Regions from separate parts of the Pseudoalteromonas sp. MB47 genome, predicted to be linked through region 2. Evidence: predicted binding sites of a transcription regulator. Region 2 holds the regulator's gene; the other holds the start of a gene.
The links. The regulator LexA, encoded in region 2, represses DNA repair genes until DNA is damaged. The targets are predictions, from matches to a motif close to TACTGTATNNNNATACAGTA.

Region 1 (7,426 bases), on a different contig from region 2:
TTGGAAGGCAAGTCGGGTATTTTAGAACGTGCGAACGTTAAAGAGTACGCGTTGCTAATTAATGAGTTAATACCGTAAGGATAGCCGATGTTTAGGCACAGTATATTTTTTATCTTTTTTGTAGTGCTTGCAGGATGCGCACAAATACCCGAAGAAAAAGCGGATGAGCGAGATCCGTTACAGTCGTTTAACCGTCCTATGTATGATTTTAATATGGACGTGCTTGACGCCTATATTCTTCGCCCAGCAGCTGTTGGCTACGTTACAGTAACGCCAACACCGGTAAGACGCAGTGTTGTTAATTTTACCGATAACATCACCGCACCAACGGATATGGTCAATGCTGGTCTGCAGGGTAAGCCTGGTAATATGGGTATTAGCTTAGCGCGCTTTTTAGTGAACTCTACAGTAGGTCTACTCGGTTTTTTTGATGTTGCTTCATCGCTGGGCTTAGAAATTGTCGATGAAGATTTTGGCCAAACTCTTGGTGTATGGGGAGTGGGTGATGGTGCTTACTTGATGATCCCTGGTATGGGACCAAGTACCGCACGAAACCTAACTGGTGATGTTGTTGATAATTTCGTATTACCTGAAATAACACTAACAACACCTCAAACAATATTAGTGTTTGCACTTAAAGCGGTTGAAGCCCGTGCTTCATTAATGCCACAAGAGAGCCTATTAAATGAGTCGCTAGACCCTTATATCTTCATGAAGGATATCTACTTCCAGCGTCAATTATATGAGCTACATGATGGTAATCCGCCACTAGAAAAAGAACCAGATGACTTTGACGAAGACTTCTTAGAGAATCTTTAAAAGTGTTAAATAAAAATGCCAGCAATTGCTGGCATTTTTATATCGTTAAGGGATGGGTATTCATCAGTCCCCAAACACACTCATTTGGTCATTAGACCAACTTAATGCATCATGGTAAGCGTCCGGTACTTCTTCAGGTTTAAGTCCAAGTTGTTGTTGGATTTCTTTCGCTTTTTCCCAATTTGCTTGCTCATAAAATTTTACCAGCTTTAAATACGTTGCTAATAAGCCTTCATCTTTGAGTAGCGCATCTTTAATTTCAATAGTCAGCGGTAACTTGTTCATTACACTTGGCATATCTTCGTCGAGGATTGCATCCATTAACGACATCATACCCGTTAAAAATGCCATACCAGTATCTCGCATTTTGCCGTGGCTGATTGCCAATAATTCAGCAAACCGAGCACGGGTCAATGAAAGGCGAATTAGTTCGGCTGGCTTATCTGCTGCGACTTGCGCTGCAAATAAAAGTGATAAGAAACGTTTAATTTCTTCACTTCCTAATACAATAAGCGCTTGTTTAATTGTGCTGATTTCAGCGCGACGTTTAAAGGCCGCTGAGTTTGAGTAGCGTAGCAACTTATAAGATAAGTTAACGTCACGTTCAAACACTTCAGTGATTTTTCTGAGGTTTAGATCAATACTCGATGTTTCGTATAGAAGCTCGGCAAGAGCCATCTCTGATGGCGGCAAAGTTTTGCTTTGTACCATCTCAGGTTTTGAAAAGAAAAACCCTTGGAAGTAGCTAAAGCCCATTTCTAGGGCAAGCTGATACTTTTCGTATGTTTCAACTTTCTCAGCAAGCAACTTTATGTGTGGATACGGCTTAATAGCCTCGATGATCGCTTTTATTGAGTCTAAATCACAAGTTAGAAAGTCAATCTTAATAATATCGATGTAAGGATAAAAGTGTCGCCATACAGGTTGGTGAATGTAATCATCAAGTGCAAGTATATAGCCTTTTTCTTTTAGATCTTTAACTAATGCCAGTAGGCGTTTACCTGGTTGGATTGTTTCTAATATCTCTACTACCACCTGCTCTTTACCAAGTAAAAGTGGATAACCCTTTTGCAAGGTTTCTAGAGTAAAGTTGATATAAGCAGGTTTGTTATCCGTTAAATCCTCTAAACCAAAATTAAATTGGCTGCCTTCAATAAGTCGTGACGTTGCTTCATCGCCATCAATATCAGGAAAAACGTTGTCTACGCCATCTCGAAATAAAAGCTCGTAGCCAATTAGTTTTTTATCCCTGTCTAAAATAGGTTGGCGTGCAGCGTAAAAATACATAGTCCAAACATGTCCACATCTGTTAATTCATTTACTTCTCGCAATATATTGCATTGTGCCTGAAATAGCATTAGCTAAATGTTCATTTGCGAGGAAAAGTTATTATTTTATTAAGAATTAAAGACTAGGATAATTTGCAGATAAATTCTATAACTTGCGATTAAATATAAGAAAAATGTTAGATAAAAGTTGAAAAATTGAGCTTTGTCATTTATCTGCTTGATTGGAGTTAAGGGGGGTAAGCATGATATAGTCGTGGGTGATATAGGTTTTTACCCCAATAATGTCTTTAAATTAAATAACTTGCGAGTCATTATTCGGATTAAAAGCCAACATTAAACAACTTTTGGAGGCTAATTTGGAAACAGGAATGATAATTTCGTTAGCATTGTACTTCATCGTCATGTTGGGGATTGGGCTATATGCTTATAAGCAATCTACCGACGATGTATCAGGCTATATGCTAGGTGGTCGTAATTTATCACCAAGTGTTGCTGCGCTTTCAGCTGGCGCATCTGACATGAGTGGTTGGCTGCTAATGGGCCTACCAGGTGCAATGTACTTGTTTGGTTTAAGTAAGGTTTGGATTGCCATTGGTCTAGTACTCGGTGCTTGGGCTAACTACTTCTTAGTCGCGCCTCGCTTGCGTGTTTACACAGAAAAGGCGAATGACTCAATCACCATTCCTGATTACTTCGCAAACCGATTTGATGATAATAAGAATATTCTGCGTGTTATTTCTGCGATTGTAATCATTGTTTTCTTTACTTTATATACCTCATCAGGTGTTGTTGCAGGTGGTAAGTTGTTCGAAAACTCATTTAATATGAGCTACGAAATGGGTCTATACATCACAACAGGTGTCGTCGTGTTATATACCTTGTTTGGTGGCTTCTTAGCCGTGAGCCTGACTGACTTTGTACAAGGTTGTATCATGTTTATCTCACTGCTGGCTGTGCCAATTGCGACGTTTATCATGCTTGATCAGCCAGTTATGGATACACTTGCCAATGCACGCTATGACTTATTATTAAGCTCACCAAAAGAATCAGAAATTCATGCACTTAATATGATGGATTGGTTTGCAGGTGGTTCGACTATAGCGATTATTTCAGCAATGGCATGGGGCCTTGGTTATTTTGGTCAGCCACATATTATTGTGCGTTTTATGTCTGTACGTTCAGTGAAAGATATGCCAACCATGCGTCGTGTGGGTATGTCGTGGATGACGCTATCAGCAATAGGTGCTGTGCTAACTGGTCTATTTGGTGCTGCTTATATGCTTGAAAACCAAATGCCTATTGATGATAAAGAAACTATTTTCTTAGTGTTGTCTGAGCTTATCTTCCATCCTTTAATTGCCGGTTTCTTATTGGCAGCAATTTTAGCGGCAATTATGAGTACTATCTCTTCACAGTTGTTAGTGTGTTCAAGCTCTCTAACTGAGGATTTCTACAAAATTTACTTAAACCGTAGTGCATCTCAAAAAGAGCTGGTTTTAGTTGGTCGTATTAGTGTTATCTTAGTTGCCTTATTTGCTATTTACCTAGCTTATGACCGTAATAGCTCTATTTTAGACTTAGTAAGTAATGCATGGGCTGGTTTCGGTGCAGCATTTGGTCCACTGGTGTTACTGAGCCTTTACTGGAAACGCATGAACTTACAAGGGGCTATTAGTGGCATGGTTGTTGGTGCAGCAACAGTGCTGTTTTGGATATACGCGCCAATTACTATTGATGGCCAAGCACTAAGTGCAATCATTTATGAGATTGTCCCTGGCTTTATTTTATCAACAATAGCCATTGTTGTTGTTAGCCTTATGACGGCTGAGCCGAAAAAAGAAATTACAGACTTATTTGATGAAGTTGAATCGTCATTGTAGTTTTTGATTAAACACAAAAAAGGGCAACGGATGTTGCCCTTTTTTTATGATCTAAATTTGCGTTTAGCTTGCCGCTTTTTCTTTTATATCAGCAACGTTATCGTCTGACTTTGCTTTTTTAGGTTTAGCTGGCGCGTCTTTTGCACCTTTAAGTACCGCCATAAATTGGTCTTTTTGTTTTGCCATTTCAAGCGCCAGTGACTCAATTTGTTGCTCGCTTAATGGTACATCAACTTTTTCAAGCATAAGTTCTAATGACTCAGCAATGTCGAGCATTTTGTCATACGCATCAGCTTCTTTCTTAGTAGTAAACGTCATGCGCTCGACTCCGTTTCTTTCTACAACATATTTAACAACAACAGCCATGATTTCTCCTGCATTTAAGCCTGGCATTGCAGCGTAAAATCGCTGCCAAGATTACTGTTTTTATATACAGTAATGCTTCGAGCCTTACTTTGCAAGTAACTTGAGAAAATTTTTATTTAGTAAATTTGACAATACTTTGTGTATTAGCTTTATTTAAAATGTTACCCAAAGTTAAACACAAGCGATGGAGTGAGTGTTGGGTAATCGCTAACTATCAGTCCAAACAAGGGCGTCATGGAGGAAATTATGAAATTACTATCAAGTATTTTACTTGCCGCTACTCTTGCATTACTACCTGCTACACAGGTATCAGCCGAAACACCAACCAAAGCAACACAAGTTAAAATGCAAAAGCTCAGTATAAACAAAGCCAGCATTGAGCAGCTAACTCAATTACCGGGTATTGGTGAATCAAAAGCGAAAGCGATTGTCGAGCATCGCACCAAGCAAGGCTCGTTTAAGTCGCTAGAACAATTAAAAGAAGTAAAAGGAATTGGTGATAAGCTATTCGCTAAACTTGAGGGGAAAATTACACTATAAATAGCAGGTTATCACCTATACAGGGCGTTATTCGCCCTGTTTAAATTCATTGATAGCCTTGTCTAAATGCGCTAACGCGAACATGTTTTCGATAGGTGTTGTGATAAGAGGGTAACTTAAACCTGCTAACAGCAACCAAGGAATAAGCATCCACCCTTCAAAGTAAGCTAAACCTAAAAATAATGGCGCTAAAAAGGCAAGTTTACATACCGATAAAATGATCTTTTTGCTCGGGCTTAAATGAGCTAAAGCAAGAGCAATAATCTGTTGGCGTTGCCTTACTTTAAAGTTTTTTAAAGTAGGGATTTGGCTAGTAAAAAAATAAATCATTATAGCGACTTTTTGCTCACTAATCGGCTAACTAAAACAGCCACAAATACCACTGAAAATGCTGCAAAAATCACTTCCATCCATGCCGGCATGCTCATTGAAGCAAACTGCCAATCGATATTGCCACAATCACCAGTGGCAGCAAAGAAGCTAGGGATCCATTCATGCAAAGGCATAAAACTTGGGAAGTTAGGTTCAAATGCACAGCTAAATGCAAACGGGTCGGTATTGTTTTGCATTGCAATGTGTTCTTTAGCAATAAAGTAACCCCAAATTGCTGAGATACCCCAAGTGGCAAATGCGACTAAGCGAACAACCATACTTTTTGGGTTAATCGCACCAATCACACCCGCTGCAAGTAAGCCTAAAACAGCGGTGCGCTGATAAATACACATGATGCATGGCTCAAGTCCCATGTTGTATTGAAAAAACAATGCTGTGACTTCAAATGCGAGTGAAATAAACGCTAGTAATAACCAAGGTGTTCTTTTAGTTGCTAATTCTGCTAACCAATTCATGAAAGATCCAATTTCAAATTGTTTTCAAGATTATGCTTAGACAGGGCTATGGGTGCAAGTATCTAAGATGAAATTATACGAAAAAGGAGTCGACAGACTCCTTTTCATTAGTCATATCTAGGCAGGCTATTACACACTAACAGCCTGCAAAGACTCACTTTGGTAACAGCCTAATACACGTGTGTACTGAGTGTGTTCTTTCAGCTCTTCAAGCGCTTGCTTAACATGTAAGTCATCAAGGTTTGCTTCGAGGTCAACATAAAACACTTCTTCCCACGGATTTCCTGGTACGGGGCGAGATTCTAGTTTTACTAGGTTAATTTGGTGATGTTTAAAAATCATTAAAGCATCAGCCAATGAACCTGCTTGTTGTTTAGTCGCCATGATTAAACTGGTTTTGGTCGGAATTTGTTTCGATACTTGTAGCGGCTTACGGGCGACAACAATAAAGCGGCTGTGGTTTTCGCTTTGGTTTGCAAGGCCTGACTTAATTACTTCTAAACCAACATTTTTGCCAGCTTGAGCTGAGCCGATAGCGGCGCTATTTGCTGTTTCAACCGCAGATTGCAATGCGTGGAAGGTTGAATCACAGGTTTCATGTTGAATGTCACCTAGGCCTTGAATGAAACGGCTACATTGAGCAAAAGGTTGTGGATGAGCAAAAATTTTATTGATATGAGATAGCTCAGTACCTGGCATTGCTAATAAACAGTGCTCAACGCTATGGGTTACTTCACCTACAATTGATACTTGTGCGTGTTGTAATAAGTCGAATACTTCATTGATGCTTCCTGAGCTGGTGTTTTCAATTGGCAGTAAGCCAAAATCAGCCTGTCCACTTTCAACTTTACCAGTGATCTGTTCAAAGCTAGAGCAACCCATTTCAATCACTTTGCCAGGGCGGCGGCTAAAATATTTATGGCAGGCTAGTTGGCTATATGAGCCTTGCCCACCCAAATACGCAACACGATGGCTTTCGCTCATAGCTTCTGGGTTGAGGTTCTTTTGCAGCATGGCTTGCTGGTTTAAAACTGAGTCTTCAAGAATAGTTTGAAACACATTATTAATGTAGTAAGCGTCAAGACCTAATGACTTACCATAACTGATTAGTTTTTCCAGTAGTGCTTGTTCGCGAGCTTCATCACGAATTGGTTTGTTATTGGCTATTTTATATTCGACTACGCTGTGGCTTATACGGCGTCTTTTAGCCAGTAACACAAGTAAGTCGGAGTCGATTTCATTTATATCGTGTCGTAACGCATTTAATGTATCAATGCTCATGTTGGTTTCCTCATTCCAAAACAGTGCACAAACAAAAAAGCCTCCCAAGAGGGAGGCTTTAGCTATTCGGTGAAATTATCTCGCAAACAGTTAAGCCTCCTCTATCTAAAGAAGCTAAAAAAAGAAAAATAAGTGCGAGAGATAATTTGTTTCATTGGACTAATGTAAAAATACTTCTATGTAAAGTCAACTGCATAAACATGCTATTTTGGACAAAGCAAAAGATTCCTCAGAAATTTCATTAATCTTCATAAAAAATTTATAAATCTAAAAATGAATCTGGTATATTTGTTTTTGCATAATAAATAATAACAATTATTAATAAGGTAGTCCTGTGGTGTATCGACGACCGCCATCCCGGTTTGGGGTGAATTCATTAAGTATGAAATTGTCGCTGTTAATC
Region 2 (7,426 bases):
TTTAGCTGGGTGATGATGGTCGTGATGCGCATGCCCTGTTGCTTGCTCGTTAATAACATTACTCATTAGTTCGCCTCCGCTGCTGCATCAATCGCGGCTTGAATTTGACTCGGTTGGATAACATCGCCGGTATCATTACCCCACGCGTTTCGCTTATAAGTAATAACCGCAGCAAGTTGCTTAATTGAAAGCTGTTTATCAAACGCTTGCATTGCTGTACCAGGCTTACCGTGTAACACAATGTCTATGTGATCTTTTACATCACCTAATACAATCGGGCTGCCTTTAAGTGCTGGAAATACGCCAGGTAGGCCCATACCGGTAGGTTGGTGACATGCAGCACAGCTTGCCATATACACTTGCTCACCTAAGACCATAAGCTCTTCTTTCGGTAATGTTTGATCAAGCAAAGCAGCATCTGCTGCGGCCGCATTGGCTTTTTCTTGCTTGGCATCTGCAAGCCAATTAGCAAATTCATCTTCAGGTAAGGCTTTCACCACAACAGGCATAAAGCCATGATCTTTACCGCATAACTCAGCACATTGACCACGGTATACTCCGGGTTCGTTAATACGTGTCCACGCTTCATTAATAAACCCAGGATTTGCATCCTTTTTAACCGCAAAATCAGGCACCCACCATGAATGAATTACATCGTCTGAGGTCATTAAAAAGCGAACTTTCTTATTGATAGGAAGTACTAGCGGTTTATCTACTTCAAGCAAATAATGCTCAGTTTTCTCTGCTTGGTTGTCTATTTGGTCTTTAGGAGTAGATAGAATCGAGTAATAAGCAATGTCTTCGCCCATGTACTCGTAATGCCACTTCCACTGTGAGCCGGTCACTTTAATGGTGATATCGGCTTTAGAGGCATCTTCCATGGCAATTAAGGTTTTTGTGGCAGGCACAGCCATGGCGATTAAGATGACAAATGGAATGGCAGTCCAAAGTATTTCAACTTTTGTACTTTCATGAAATTGGGCAGGCTTGGCCCCTTTGGATTTACGGTGGTGTATTAAAGCCCAAAACATCACCGCAAATACGATGATGCCGATTACACAGCAGATAATAAATATCGTCATGTGTAACTCATAAACATTATTACTTATATCGGTCACCCCTTTACGCATATTGTATTGGCTGTTCGCCAATGCAAGTTCAGGAAGTGCAACCAATATAAGCCACAAGGCGTAACGCAGTTTACCCATGTGACGGCTCCTTTAGATGCTATTGCAAGACGCAAAGCGAAAAGGCGATACAGCAAGGTGCCCATTCGTTTTTCTTATTGTTCAGAGCGACTACGTATCATTTTGACCCACTTATGATACCGACCCCCTGTCTAACACCTCGCACATTTTTGTGTCTTTTTATTAATTAGGTGTTAATACAGTGTATTAACCAATTAGTTAAAAAATGACCAATAAGCAAGTTTTAATGATAATAAATGTTTATTTTGGTGCAGAAATAACAACTATAATCAGCGCGTTATTTAATGTTTAGGAGTAAAAACGAAATATAAAAAGAGAGGAAAACTGCGCCATATAAGGCTTTAAATGAAGAGTAAGGATTCACAAATCCTAATTAAGTAGTAAAATTTCAGTGGCGCACCAAATTGAGTCAATTTGATGCACCAAATTGGGAACGTTTACATCCAATCAGCGTTACGAATAACCCCAACAGCTAACCCCTCGATGTTGAACGACTCATGCTCAAGGTCAACCTCAATAGGCGAAAACTCTTCGTTCTCAGCATGTAAAAGCACTTTGCGACCTGCCTTTTCTAGGCGCTTAACTGTTACATCTTCATCGACTCGAGCTACAACTACTTGCCCATTTTCAGCAACTTGTGTTCTATGTACTGCAAGCAAATCGCCATCCATAATACCAATGTCTTTCATACTCATGCCATTTACACGCAGTAAGAAATCGGCTGCAGGTTTAAATAATGAAGGATCAACTTGGCAGTGACTTTCAACATGCTCTTGCGCCAAAATAGGTTCACCAGCTGCAACACGGCCAATTAAAGGTAAGCCTAGTTGCTCTGGCTCATCTTCTTCAATTAACTGAATACCGCGACTCGCCCCAGGCTTCATTTTGATCATGCCTTTTTTAGCCAGTGCTTTTAGGTGTTCTTCAGCAGCGTTGGCACTTTTAAAACCTAATGTTTGAGCTATTTCAGCACGCGTAGGTGGCATGCCTGTATCTTTAATAAAGACTTTAATTAGTTCTAAAATTTGCGATTGGCGTTTAGTTAATGGGCGCATACAACTGGTTTTCCATACAGTACATTTAACTGTGAGTATATACAGTTATTTGAAAATCGCAAATTTAAATTAACCCCATCATATTGCTACAAAACTAACATTGAACCACACCGAAAGATGCCATAAGGTATTAGCTTTAATTAGCAGGCTAAGGAAACACAATGAGTATTTGGCACCACCCAATCACGTTAGAGCTTTGCAAAGAGCTAGAAAAAGGGATCACCGGTCAAGGCACTTTAATGAAAACTATGGGCATTGAGGTGACTGAAATTGGTGATGATTATTTAATGGCAACCATGCCTGCTATTCCTGAGCATCATAACCCTATGGGTATGGTTCATGGCGGAGCAAACGTTGTATTAGCAGAGACAGTGGCAAGCTATGCAGCCAATTTCGTGGTTGATTTCAATAAGTTCTATGCTGTTGGCCAAGAAATTAATGCCAACCACATGAAAGCGTCACGCAAAGGAACGTTAACAGCAACAGCAAGACCGCTGCATTTAGGTAAGCGAACATCTGTTTGGGATATTAAAATTACCAATGCCGCAGGAGAGCTTTGCTGCGTATCAAGAATGACCGCAGCTGTTGTAGAGCGATAAATTCTGGCTATTTTTCGACAGGATAAATAGTAATTTCAATCCCTGCACCAATTGCTGAGATACGTAACAAGGTGTCGGCATGCAGGGGTTGGTTAAAGCATTTAGGCGAATTACCTGATTCAAAGCCTATATCAAATGTACGCTTTGAGCACGATAACCACTGTTTTAATGCATTGCGCGAGCATGACTCAATAAGCTCGCAAAGCTGGTTAATGGCTTTATCTGGAGAGCTGATATCTGCGGTTGCTTCAATACGTGCTAGTTGGCGGTATTCATCTTGGTCATAATGTAAAACCATGGCGTTTTTCTTCAAATCAGCAACAAGCGCACTAATATCGTGCTTTGATTCAAGCTCCAGATCTACATTTAAAAATTGAATTTCCGACATACTCTCGTTTTTACCCTCTATTGATATCGACTGAAACTTTAACTCAGTTTTGTATATATACCAAATCTAGAATACAGTTAATGCGACATTATGCCGCATTGGCAATCTAGCTAAACAACCTAAAATAGCGCCCACATAACAATAATAACGGGGTAATTATGAATAAACGCCTGTTTAAGTATGCTCGTAAAGGGCATAAATGGCTTGGTTATTTACTTGCTTTACAGATCTTTTTTTGGCTTTTAGGTGGGCTTGTGATGAGCTCATTACCACTTGAAAAAGTGCATGGTAAACATCTGGCTAATCGCAGTTTAAGTAGCCCATTTTTATTGTCGGACTACCCTGCTTCAATTGATAAAATAACAGCGCAATTTGAGCAAATCGAAGGTATTAAATATAGCCATTTTTTAAATACCCCGATTATAGAAGTTACATCCTCTAGCGGTACGTTTACTTTTGATGGCAGAACAGGTGCTAAAATGCCTGCACCGAGTAAAGCGCAAATCATTGAAAATGCGCAAGCTCACCTGCTTATTGACGCAAAAATAACGCAAGCGCAGTTATTAACAAAAGGGCCAAGAGAGGTCGGCCGCAAAGCCAATGTTTGGCAAGTTAGCTTCGATGATTGGTTAACAACAACCTTATATTTAGATAGCCAAACCGGTAACCTTATTACTGTGCGCAGCACCCTGTGGCGGGTTTTCGACTTTTTCTGGATGCTACACATTATGGATTATGATGAGCGTGAGAACTTTAACAATCCACTACTCATCAGCTTCTCGGCCACCAGCGTACTATTTTGTATTACAGGAGTTCTCTTGTTACTACAAAACGTTCGAATTAAACGTAAAAAGCCAGCTACACGTGTTGGTCAATCAAAATAGGATTGCCATCTGGGTCGGTGATAATAAAACTCGCGTCACCGGCCTTTTGTATTTCTAATCCTTGTTGCTGAAATTGTGCAGCTAATTGCTCAAAGGTTGCAAATTCGTCCAAAGCTTCAGCATTTTGATCCCACCCTGGGTTAAAGGTCAGCATGGTTTTGTCGAACATACCTTGAAACAAACCAATTAAATGTTCACCGTTTTTCATAATTAGCCAATGCTGTTCTATCTCCCCAGCAAACTCGTTGAAACCTAGCTTTTCATAAAACTGCTTTGAAGCACGAATATCTTTGACATTTAAACTCACTGAGAAGGCACCTAATAACATAGTTGTAATTCCTTTAATTAAAACGGCCTAACAACTATAGCTGAGTTGAAAAACTTTTCATTTTTAGAATAGTCGCTCTAAAATAGCGCTTCCTGTAGTTCACTGATGTGATGGATATGCGTTTATTTCTATACTTAGCCCTGTGTTTTATTTTCACTTTCCCTATATCCGCTAAAGAATTTTCGAGCTTTTACAGTGCCAAAAAGCATTTAATTAAGAATCTACCAAGCAACAGTAAAAGCTTATATTGTGGTTGCGACATAAAGCGCCAAGGTAAAAAACTTGTGCCAGATCCTGATGCGTGTGGTTATATTCCTAGAAACCCTGTCACCCGCTCAGGAAAAGAGAATGCCCGCGCAAAAAGAATAGAGTGGGAGCATATTGTGCCTGCCTGGGAGTTTGGTCATCAATTACAATGCTGGCAAGATGGCGGTCGTAAAAACTGTAAAAAGGTCAGTGCGAAATTCCGTCAAATGGAAGCCGATATAAATAACCTTGCCCCTGCTATAGGCGAGATCAATGCTGACCGTTCAAACTTTCGCTACGGCATGGTGTCAACATCAAGTGCAAGTTACGGAGCATGCCCTGTAAAAATCGACTTTAAGCAGCGCGTATTTGAGCCACCCATTTATGCAAGAAAGCAAATAGCCGATACCTATTTTTATATGCAAAAAACCTATGGCTTAAAAATATCAGACAAACAACGCAAGCTATTTGAATCGTGGCAAAAGCTTGAAATAGCTGAAATGAGCAATCGTAAGTTACTCTAATAGTGAAATTTTTATGGGCTTCTAAAGTACAAAAAGAGCTCCGTATTTCACTTCCTAATCTAGAGTGCGAAGTTAACTAACAAAAAGGCGCAGCTCAAGCTGCGCCTTTTACATCATAGGCTTTGGTGAGGGCCAAACACCTCGTAGTGAATGCGTTCACTTGCAACCCCAATACTTAGTAGTTGCTCTTTTATCATTGCCATAAATGCGATTGGGCCACACAGGTAAAAGTCACCTTTGCTTATTGGTAAGCTTTCAGCGATGTGGTTTACATCCATTAAGCCCGCAAAATCGCCCCCCTTGCCATCTTTAAACCAGGTAACACAATGTAATGAAGCGTGCGCTTGCTGTTGCTTAAATAAATACTCTTTAAAGGCAAACTGCGTCTCACTGTCGCAAGCATGCAGGTAATGGATTGACTGGTTAGGTTGATTACTTAATAGTGTTTCTAGCATCGCCATCATTGGGGTTTGACCAACACCCGCAGAAATCAATACAACAGGCGAGTCGATTTCGCGAAGCACAAAGTCGCCTGCAGGTGGGTAAATTTCTACCTTATCCCCCTCAGTTAAGCTGTGTAGGTAGTTAGATACCAAGCCTTCTTCTTTCACGCTAATTCGGTAATTGTGACCATTACTTTGCTGTGATAAAGAGTATTGCCTAACTTGCGTTAAATCACTGTTTGCTGGCGTTACTTTAATTCCTAAATATTGGCCCGGTAAATACGCCACAACAGGCTTTGCATCGGCAGGCGTTAATATGAAACTGCAAATTTGCGATGACTCCATACGTTTTTCTGTAATTGTGAAAGTACGAGTACCAAACCAACCTCCCGGTGCCTTTTTGGTTTTTTGATATAGCGACATCTCCTCATTGATACATACATCCGCTAATAATGAATAGGCTTCACGCCATGCATACTCGACCTCAGGAGTAAATTGTTCTGGCAATAACTCTTTTAAAGTCGCAATCAGATGTCCACCAACAATAGGATAATGCTCTGGCAAAATATGGTAACTGGTGTGTTTATGATTAATGCGCGCAAGCGCACCTTTTAACACTGCCAAGTTATCAATATTTGCCGCGTAGGCAGCTAAGGCATTAAATAGCGCAAATTGCTGAGAGCCCGATTGCTGATGCGTCATATTAAAAATATTTTTAAGCTCTGGGTTGTAGCTAAACATACGATCATAAAAATACTCAGTCACTTGAGGGCCTGCTTGTGCAAGCAACGGCAAAGTACTTTTAACAATCTGGATCGTTTTTTCAGATAACATAGTTTTTCCTATTGGAGAGGTTAACCGCGGCGACCATCAACACGACGATTCACTAAGATGGGCGCACAATGAAGTAAAAATAAGCTAAAGCCAGCAACCCACAGCAACGCACTTAACTGCCATGCAAGGTGATGACCTAAATAAACGGGAAGTAACGAACGTACAATGGCAGCTATCACAATGAGTACAAATGCCAAACTAATGTACGCAGGGGCCTGTAATGCGCGCCCAGTGTGACCATGAGAGACACGTACCATCATGGCGATGATCATCACACCTATGGTGCCAACAGTGATCAGATGAAGCGCATCTTTGAATAAGATAATTGGGCTGAAATAGCTCAGCGCGACGAGTATTAAACCAACCGATAAAGCCCAATAAGCCACATGTAATGACCATAGCAAAGGCACTTTTAGAATGCCTTTATGCCACCACAAAACACACCGGGCTGAATGTAAACAAGCAAGCCAAGCAAAAACCCAACCGGTGCTCATTGCGCTAAAAAATAGCTGACTCATAAAAAACCACGCAATGGCGAAAAATGAGCTAAATACGACTAATTTATCGAGCTTGGGGGTTCTAACTTGTTCACTTAGGTTAAGGCCGCGCGCGGTAAAAAATGGCACAACTCGCCCAGCCACAACACCAACTAGCAGTGTCATGATAAGTACAGCGGTATCAACAACCCCCAGTGCCAGCGACATTTTATTAAGTACAACTAAGCTCAAAAAAATCACATTGAGCGCACAGAGCAAAGATGCGATGACAATAAATAAGTAGTTATGGCTGCTTTTTGCCTGTATCAGCATGTCAGCTAGAATAATAATTCCAGCTAGCCACCAAACGAGTTGTAGCGCACTAACAATATAAAGGTTTAGCTGCTCGAACCCTGCAATCTCAATAAAAAAACTAAACCT

Region 1: IMPJCBKJ_RS19385 (YebG family protein) is a predicted target of LexA. The motif match lies at 4,407-4,426, and genes of this name have one in related genera.

Annotation. Positions count from the first base shown of each region.
Region 1 is NZ_VFBD01000031.1:247,195-254,620, reverse strand. It holds gene ccmI (c-type cytochrome biogenesis protein CcmI) at 1-78, shown strand, start outside; gene IMPJCBKJ_RS19400 (VacJ family lipoprotein) at 88-819, shown strand; gene IMPJCBKJ_RS19395 (HDOD domain-containing protein) at 883-2,106, opposite strand; gene putP (sodium/proline symporter PutP) at 2,477-3,988, shown strand; gene IMPJCBKJ_RS19385 (YebG family protein) at 4,052-4,354, opposite strand; gene IMPJCBKJ_RS19380 (helix-hairpin-helix domain-containing protein) at 4,601-4,894, shown strand; gene IMPJCBKJ_RS19375 (DUF6170 family protein) at 4,922-5,224, opposite strand; gene dsbB (disulfide bond formation protein DsbB) at 5,224-5,742, opposite strand; gene IMPJCBKJ_RS19365 (chorismate mutase) at 5,872-7,023, opposite strand; gene IMPJCBKJ_RS19360 (EAL domain-containing protein) at 7,358-7,426, shown strand, end outside.
Region 2 is NZ_VFBD01000029.1:87,654-95,079, forward strand. It holds gene ctaD (cytochrome c oxidase subunit I) at 1-66, opposite strand, end outside; gene coxB (cytochrome c oxidase subunit II) at 66-1,208, opposite strand; gene lexA (transcriptional repressor LexA) at 1,646-2,263, opposite strand; gene IMPJCBKJ_RS16745 (hotdog fold thioesterase) at 2,425-2,862, shown strand; gene IMPJCBKJ_RS16750 (hypothetical protein) at 2,870-3,250, opposite strand; gene IMPJCBKJ_RS16755 (hypothetical protein) at 3,409-4,134, shown strand; gene IMPJCBKJ_RS16760 (VOC family protein) at 4,109-4,462, opposite strand; gene IMPJCBKJ_RS16765 (endonuclease) at 4,579-5,232, shown strand; gene hmpA (NO-inducible flavohemoprotein) at 5,346-6,509, opposite strand; gene IMPJCBKJ_RS16775 (NnrS family protein) at 6,530-7,426, opposite strand, start outside.